Regions from separate parts of the Streptomyces sp. NPDC056144 genome, predicted to be linked through region 2. Evidence: riboswitches for the same ligand, from Rfam matches in the RefSeq annotation. Region 2 holds a riboswitch; the other holds the start of a gene.
The links. Region 2 has a riboswitch for cobalamin ahead of ACFC0Z_RS34180 (cobalamin biosynthesis protein). Riboswitches for the same ligand answer to the same signal wherever they lie in the genome.

Region 1: another riboswitch for cobalamin. It lies ahead of cobN (cobaltochelatase subunit CobN); the one in region 2 lies ahead of ACFC0Z_RS34180 (cobalamin biosynthesis protein).

What each region holds. Positions count from the first base shown of each region.
Region 1 covers NZ_JBHJVF010000006.1:109,602-113,807, forward strand. The annotation lists gene cobN (cobaltochelatase subunit CobN) at 1-1,778, opposite strand, end outside; cobalamin riboswitch at 1,818-1,954, opposite strand; gene ACFC0Z_RS19855 (cobalamin biosynthesis protein CobG) at 2,192-3,454, shown strand; gene ACFC0Z_RS19860 (precorrin-8X methylmutase) at 3,459-4,112, shown strand; gene ACFC0Z_RS19865 (precorrin-2 C(20)-methyltransferase) at 4,109-4,206, shown strand, end outside.
Region 2 covers NZ_JBHJVF010000019.1:56,579-60,784, forward strand. The annotation lists gene ACFC0Z_RS34170 (anion permease) at 192-1,460, shown strand; gene ACFC0Z_RS34175 (hypothetical protein) at 1,473-1,694, shown strand; cobalamin riboswitch at 1,820-1,963, shown strand; gene ACFC0Z_RS34180 (cobalamin biosynthesis protein) at 1,996-2,958, shown strand; gene ACFC0Z_RS34185 (cobyric acid synthase) at 2,958-4,206, shown strand, end outside.

The DNA of each region.
Region 1 (4,206 bases), on a different contig from region 2:
CGGGCCATCGGCGGCACGAGGTGGTCGACCAGGGTGGCGTGCACGCGCCGCTTGGCCTGCGTGCCCTCGCCCGGGTCGTTGACGAGGAACGGGTAGATCAGCGGGATGTCGCCGAGCGCCGCGTCCGGGCCGCAGGCGGCGGACAGACCGGCGTTCTTGCCCGGCAGCCACTCCAGGTTGCCGTGCTTGCCGAGGTGGACCATGGCGTCGGCGCCGAAGCCGCCGTCGTCCTCGCGGGCGGCGATCCAGCGGTAGGCGGCCAGGTAGTGGTGGGACGGCGGGAGATCGGGGTCGTGGTAGATCGCGATCGGGTTCTCGCCGAAGCCGCGCGGCGGCTGGATGAGGATCAGCAGGTTCCCGCGCCGCAGCGCCGCGAGGACGATGTCGCCCTCCGGGTTGCGGGACCGGTCGAGGAACATCTCGCCCGGCGCCGGACCCCAGTGCTCCTCGACCTGCTCGCGCAGCTCGGCCGGAAGCGTCGCGTACCAGCGCTTGTAGTCGGCGGCCGGGATGCGGACCGGGTTCCTCGCGAGCTGCTCCTCGGTCAGCCAGTCCTGGTCGTGGCCACCCGCCTCGATGAGGGCGTAGATCAGCTCGTCGCCGTCGCCGGAGACCAGCCCCGGGAGGTCGGCCTCGGGCCCGAAGTCGTACCCCTCGGCGATGAGTCGGCGCAGCAGGGCGACGGCGGAGGCGGGGGTGTCGAGACCGACGGCGTTGCCGATGCGGGAGTGCTTGGTGGGGTACGCGGAGAGGACGAGCGCGAGCTTCTTCTCGGCGTTCGGGATGTGGCGGAGCCGGGCGTGCCGGACGGCGATCCCGGCGACGCGGGCCGCGCGCTCGGCGTCGGCGACGTACGCGGGCAGGCCGTCGGCGTCGATCTCCTTGAAGGAGAACGGGACGGTGATGAGGCGGCCGTCGAACTCGGGCACGGCGACCTGGCTGGCGGCGTCGAGCGGCGAGAGGCCCTCGTCGTTCTCCTCCCACGCCGAACGCGAGCCGGTCAGGCACAGGGCCTGGAGGATCGGCACGTCGAGCGCGGCGAGCGCGCCCGCGTCCCAGGCCTCCTCGTCGCCGCCGGCCTGCGCCTCGGCGGGCTTGGTGCCACCGGCGGCGAGGACGGTCGTGACGATCGCGTCCGCCCCGCGGAGCGTCTCGACGAGCTCCTCCTCGGGGGCGCGCAGCGAGGCCACGTACAGCGGGAGGGCCTGGGCCCCGGCGTCCTCGATCGCGTCGCAGAGGGCGCCGACGAAGGCGGTGTTCCCGCTCATGTGGTGGGCGCGGTAGTAGAGCACGGCGACCGTCGGGCCGTCGGTGGCACGGGGGGTGCGCTCCAGGGGGCCCCAGGTGGGGGCGGCGGCCGGGGCCTCGAAGCCGTGACCGGTGAGGAGCACGGTGTCGGAGAGGAAGCGGGCCAGCTGCGTCAGGTTCGCGGGGCCGCCGTGCGCGAGGTAGGCGTGCGCCTCGGTCGCGACGCCGACGGGAACCGTCGAGGCCTCCATCAGCTGGGCGTCGGGGGCCTGTTCGCCGCTGAGCACGACGACCGGCTTTCCGGCGGCGTGGATCGCGTCCAGCCCCTCCTGCCAGGAGCGCAGGCCGCCGAGGAGGCGGACGACGACGAGCTCGACGCCGTCGAGGAGGCCGGGGAGGTCGGCGAGCGGGACTCGGGAGGGGTTGGCGAAGCGGTACGCGAGACCGTCCCCTTCGGCCTCCGTCGCGGCCGTGTTCGCCGCGCGGGCGCTGAGCAGGTCGGTGTCGGAGTGCGACAGCAGCAGGAGCATGGCGACGCAGGCCCTTCCTCGGGGTTGTCCGCGCCCCGGGTGGTCGTGTGGACGGCGGGAGTTCCTGACTCACCCGTGCCGGGCGGTCCGGAACGGGCTCACAGTGGCGGGACCGCGCCGGATTCTCACCGGGCTTCCTCCCCGGGGTCCTGGGACCCCATGCCGATCTGCATCCTAGATCGTGGCGGGGGCGGGCCGAAGAGAGCCGGGGGATCGACCGGATCACACTCGTGACCGCACGCGGACCGCACGCGGACCGCACGCGGACCGCACCCGGACCGGACGCGGGCCGCACCCGGACCGGACGCGGGCCGCACACGGGGACCCGTACACGGATCGCACCCGGGCCACCCGCGGGCAGCGGGCACGGATCGGCCGGATCGCGACCGGTGAGGGGCCCGATCCCCGTGGGTATGCTCGCCGCCATGCCGCCCACCCCACCCCCGACGCCCGAACGGGACGAACCCCGCACAAGGGACCGTGGCGACGCCTGCCCCGGAGCGCTGCGCCTGCACGCCGCCGACGACGGGAGACTGGCCCGACTCCGGCTCCCCGCAGGCCGACTGACCGCACGTCAGGCCGAGGCCCTGGCGCACGCGGCGGAGACCCTGGGCGACGGCTCGGTGAGCATCACCTCCCGGGGCAACGCGGAGCTCCGGGGCCTCGCGGACGACTGCGGGACGGAGCTCGCGGCGCTGCTCGCGGAGGCCGGCCTGCTGCCCTCCTCCACGCACGAGCGCGTCCGCAACATCGTCGTCTCCCCCGCCGCCGGTCTCGACGGACTCGGCGGCCCCGAGGTCCAGTTGTGGGCCCGCGAGCTCGACGCCCTCCTCTGCGCCGCGCCCTGGGCGGCGGCGCTTTCCGGCCGTTTCCTCTTCGTCCTCGACGACGGCCGCGGGGACGTGGCGGGGCTCGGCGGGGATGTGACCTTGGTCGCAGTGGACGGCGGCGCGGCCCGTCTGTACGTCGGCGGGCGGGCGTTCCGCGTCGCCGGGGCCGACGCCCCCCGCGCCGCGCTCGCCGCCGCCGGGGCCTTCCTCGACGCGGCCCGCGCGGCCGGGACCGGCGCCTGGCGGGTCGGCGAACTCCCCGAGGGGTACGCCCCCGACCTGGCCGGCGCCCTCGCGGGGGCCGGGATCGCGGCGGAGCCCGTACCGGCGGCCGCATCGATCCTGCTCCACGGCGCCCCGCCCTCCCCCGGCCCGCTCGGCCCCGCCTCCCGCTACGTCCTCGCGCCCCTCGGCCGCCTCACCGCCGCCCAGCTGCGGGCGCTGCTGCCCGCCGAGGAGATCCGGCTGACGCCGTGGCGCGGCGCGGTGGTCGTGGGCGCCACGGGAAACGAGGACCTGGCCGCCCACGGCCTGATCACCGACCCCGGCTCCCCCTGGGTGGACGTCACCGCGTGCACCGGCCGCCCCGGCTGCGCCAAGTCCCTCGCGGACGTCCGCGCCGACGCGACCCCGGGGCCGGCCGGCGGCCTCCCCGCACGCGGCCTCCCCGGAAGGGCCCTCCCCGTCCACTACTCCGGCTGCGAGCGCCGCTGCGGCCACCCGCACGGCGCCTGGGTCGACGTCGTCGCCACCGCCGACGGCGCCTACCTGGTGGACGGCGCCGCCACCCCCCGTACAGCCCTGCACGAAGCGGTCACCACGGCCCGCACGACCACCATCCGCTGACGAGATGAGCGAGAACACCAGGATGTTCGACTACGAGAAGGACGGGACGGAGATCTACCGCCGGTCCTTTGCCACGATCCGCGCCGAGGCGGACCTCGACGGCCTGCCCGCCGACGTCGCCCAGGTGGCGGTCCGGATGATCCACGCCTGCGGCATGACCGACCTCGTCAGCGATATCGCCTACTCGCCGCGGGTCGTGGCGGACGCCCGTGCCGCCCTCCAGGCCGGTGCGCCGATCCTCTGCGACGCCCAGATGGTCGCCAGTGGCGTCACCCGCAAGCGGCTGCCCGCCGACAACGAGGTGCTCTGCGCGCTCTCCGACCCGGCCGTCCCGGCCCTCGCCGCCGAGCTCGGCACCACCCGCTCGGCCGCCGCGCTCGAACTCTGGCGCGACCGCCTCGAAGGCTCCGTCGTCGCCATCGGCAACGCGCCCACCGCGCTCTTCCACCTCCTGGAGATGATCGCGAAGGGCGCGGGCAAGCCGGCCGCCGTCCTCGGCATACCCGTCGGGTTCATCGGCGCCGCCGAGTCCAAGGACGCCCTCGCCGAGAACGACCTCGGCCTCGAATACCTCGTCGTACGGGGCCGGCGCGGCGGCAGCGCCATGACGGCCGCCGCCCTCAACGCGCTCGCGCACGAAGCGGAGATACAGGCATGAGCACCGCGATGAGCACCCCGAAGGGCAAGCTGTACGGGGTCGGGCTCGGCCCCGGCGACCCCAACCTCATGACGGTGGCGGCCGTGAAGGCCAT
Region 2 (4,206 bases):
GGGACCGTTGGGGGCCAGGATTACCGGCGGTCGCAGGGTGACCGCATCGTGGACACCTTGCCCGCCGGAGAGCGAAGCGGAATCTCTTGACACCGGATGGGGACACCACGTCGCCCGCCCCAGTTCACCTTCCGTTCACTCAGGTTGCCTACGTTCGACGAGCCACTGACGTCAAACGATTGCCTGGGTAAATGGAACACATCACGCTGCTGCTCGCCATTGTGGTCGTGACAGCTCTCGTGTTCGATTTCACGAACGGTTTCCACGACACCGCCAACGCGATGGCCACGACCATCTCGACCGGTGCGCTCAAGCCCAAGACGGCGGTGGCCATGTCCGCCGTGCTGAACCTCGTCGGAGCCTTCCTGTCCGTGGAGGTCGCCAAGACGATCTCCGGCGGGATCATCAACGAAGAGGGCATTCGCACAGAAGTGATCTTCGCGGCGCTCGTGGGCGCCATCCTGTGGAACCTGCTGACCTGGCTCCTGGGCCTGCCGTCCAGCTCCTCCCACGCCCTCTTCGGCGGCCTCATCGGCGCCGCCGTCATGTCCGCCGGCTGGTCCGCGGTCAACGGCCCGACGATCGTCACCAAGGTCCTCATCCCGGCCGTCGCCGCGCCGATCGTCGCCGGCCTCGCCGCGATGGCCGCCACGAAGCTGACGTACAAGATCAAGGCCAACCCCGACGCCAAGGCCACGGCCAAGGGCTTCCGGGCCGGCCAGATCGCCTCCGCCGGTCTCGTCTCCCTCGCGCACGGCACCAACGACGCCCAGAAGACGATGGGCATCATCACCCTCGCCCTGGTCACCCAGGGTGTCGTGGCCCCCGGCTCGAACCCGCCCCTGTGGGTCGTCGTCTCCGCCGGTGTCGCCATCGCGCTCGGCACCTACCTCGGCGGCTGGCGCATCATCCGCACCATGGGCAAGGGCCTCACCGACCTCCAGCCGCAGCAGGGCTTCGCCGCCCAGACCAGCGCCGCGACGGTCATCCTGGCCTCCTCTCACCTCGGCTTCTCCCTCTCCACCACCCAGTCCTGCTCGGGTGCCGTGATGGGCGCCGGCCTCGGCCGCAAGGGCGGTGTCGTCCGCTGGTCGACCGCCACCCGGATGTTCGTCGCCTGGGGCCTCACCCTCCCGGCCGCCGCGATCGTCGGCGCGGGCGCCGAGTTCCTCACCAAGCAGGGCCCCTGGGGCATCGCCGCCGTCGCCGTCCTTCTCGTCGCCGGCTCGGGCGTCATCTGGACGCTCTCCCGTCGCAAGCCGGTCGACCACCACAACGTCACCGCCGACGACCTCGACGAGGAGCCCGCGGGCGTCGTGACCACCGCCATCGCGGCCGTCACCCCGCCGCCGGCCGCCGGTTCCGTCGCCGCCGTCGCGGACGAGGACCTCAAGACCACCATCCCGGCGCCGGTCCCCACGGACCCGGCCGCCCCCCCGGCCTCCGCCGCTGCGGTGTAAGGAACGAACGACATGAAGATCGACTGGGCAGCTCTCGGCTCCGTCTTCGGAGTCAGCCTCGTGGCGACCGTCGCCCTCGTGGGCCTCTTCACCCTCGGGATCGTCGGCCTCGGCAAGCAGGAGGAGGCCGAGGCGAACGGCGGCTCCGCCGCCCTCGCCCGCACCGGCGCCTACGCCTGCTTCGCCCTCTGCGCGGCGGCCGTGGCCTACGGCATCTACCTGATCGTCGCCTGACGGTCCCACCCCTTCTCCACGGCGGGCGGCCCTCACCTTCGGGTGGGGGCCGTCCGCCGTGTGCCCGGTGCCGTGTTTGTGGTGCTTCGCACAGTGACCCGTCGCAGGTCAAGCGTGGGTTGACGGGTGTTCGCGGCGCGTGGTGGACTGCCGAGGCCAATACGGCGGCAGTCAGAGGAAGTCCGGTGCGAATCCGGCGCGGTCCCGCCACTGTGACCGGGCCCCCAGGGTCCGGAAGTCAGGAACTCTCGCCGCCGGTCACGTCGATCCAGGGCGCGGACCCTGAGTGAGGACATGCGCCATGACCGGCCGCATCAGAGCCACCCGTGCCTTCGCGTACGGAGCCGCCCTCGGGCTGGCCGTCGACCGTCTCGTCGGCGATCCCCGCCGGGGCCACCCCGTCGCCTTCTTCGGCCGCACCGCCGCCGCCGTCGAACAGCGCCTGCACCGCGACGACCGCGCCTGGGGCGCCCTGCACACCGCCGTCTGCGCCGGGACGACCGTCGCCGCCGGCGCCCTCGCCGCCCGCGCCGTACGGAACCGGCCCGCCGCCGCCGTCGCCCTCACCGCCGCGTCCGTCTGGGCCGTCGTCGGCGGTACGACCCTGGGGCGCGAGGCCCACGCGATCGGCGGGGCGCTCGCCGTCGGGGACCTGGACGTGGCCCGCGAGCGGCTGCCGCACCTCTGCGGACGCGACCCGCAGTCCCTCGACGGTCCCGCGATGGCCCGCGCCGTCGTCGAGTCCGTCGCCGAGAACACCTCCGACGCCGTGATCGGCGCCCTCTTCTGGGGCGCGGTCGCGGGCGTCCCCGGGCTGCTCGGCTTCCGGGCCGTCAACACCCTGGACGCGATGGTCGGCCACAAGTCCCCGCGCTACCGCCGCTTCGGCTGGGCCTCGGCCCGCCTCGACGACGTGGCCGGCTGGCCCGGCGCCCGGCTGACCGCCGTCGCCGCAACGCTCGCCGGGGACGACCCGCGCGGAGCCGTACGGGCCTGGCGGGCCGACGCGGCGAAGCACCCGAGCCCCAACGCGGGCCCCGTCGAGGCCTCCTTCGCGGGCGCCCTCGGCGTACGGCTCGGGGGGACCCTCTCGTACGGCGGACGGGTCGAGCACCGGCCCGTCCTCAACGGGGAGGGGCGGCCCGTCGAGGTCGCCGACATCGACCGGGCGGTCCGGCTCTCCCGCCGGGTCACCGCCGTCTCGCTGGCCGCCTGCGTGGGCGGCCGGCTGATCGTGAACGCGCTGAAGCGGAGGGTTGTCTGATGGGTGGCCGCACGAGGGGTGGCGGACTGCTCGTCGCCGGGACCACGTCCGACGCGGGCAAGAGCGTCGTGACCGCCGGGATCTGCCGCTGGCTGGTCCGGCAGGGGATCAAGGTCGCCCCGTTCAAGGGACAGAACATGTCCCTCAACTCCTTCGTGACCCGCGAGGGCGCCGAGATCGGGCGCGCGCAGGCCATGCAGGCACAGGCCGCGCGCGTCGAGCCGACCGCGCTCATGAACCCCGTGCTGCTCAAGCCCGGCAGCGACCGGTCAAGCCAGGTCGTCCTCATGGGCAAGCCCGTCGGCGAACTGTCGGCCCGCGGCTACCACGGCGGACGGCAGAAGGAGCTGTTCGAACCGGTCCTCGCCTGCCTGGAAGAGCTGCGGAGCACGTACGACGCCGTCATCTGCGAGGGCGCCGGCAGCCCCGCCGAGATCAACCTGCGGCGCACCGACATCGTCAACATGGGCATCGCGCGGGCCGCGAAGCTGCCCGTCGTCGTGGTCGGCGACATCGACCGGGGCGGGGTCTTCGCCCAGTTCTTCGGGACGACGGCGCTGCTCTCGCCCGAGGACCAGGCCCTCGTCGCGGGCTACCTCGTGAACAAGTTCCGGGGCGACGTGACGCTCCTCGAACCCGGGCTCGACATGCTGTACGACCTCACCGGGCGCCGGACCTTCGGCGTCCTCCCGTACGCGCACGGGCTCGGCATCGACGAGGAGGACGGCCTCCGGGTCTCCCTGCGGGGCACCGTCCGCGAGTCGGTCGTCGCGCCGCCCGTCGGCGAGGACGTCCTGCGGGTCGCCGTCTGCGCCGTACCGCTCATGTCCAACTTCACCGACGTCGACGCGCTCGCCGCCGAACCCGGCGTCGTCGTCCGCTTCGTCGACCGGCCCGAGGAACTCGTCGACGCGGACCTCGTCGTCGTCCCCGGCACCCGGGGCACCGTCAAGGCGCTCGCCTGGCTGCGGGAACGGGGACTCGCCGACGCGCTCGTGCGGCGGGCCGCCGAGGGGCGGCCGGTGCTCGGCATCTGCGGCGGCTTCCAGGCGCTCGGCGAGCGGATCGAGGACGAGGTCGAGTCGAGGGCGGGCGTCGTCGACGGGCTCGGGCTGCTGCCCGTACGGATCCGGTTCGCGCCCGAGAAGACGCTCGCCCGGCCCGTCGGAGAGGCGCTCGGGGAGCGGGTCGAGGGGTACGAGATCCACCACGGCGTCGCGACGGTCGAAGGCGGGGAACCGTTCCTCG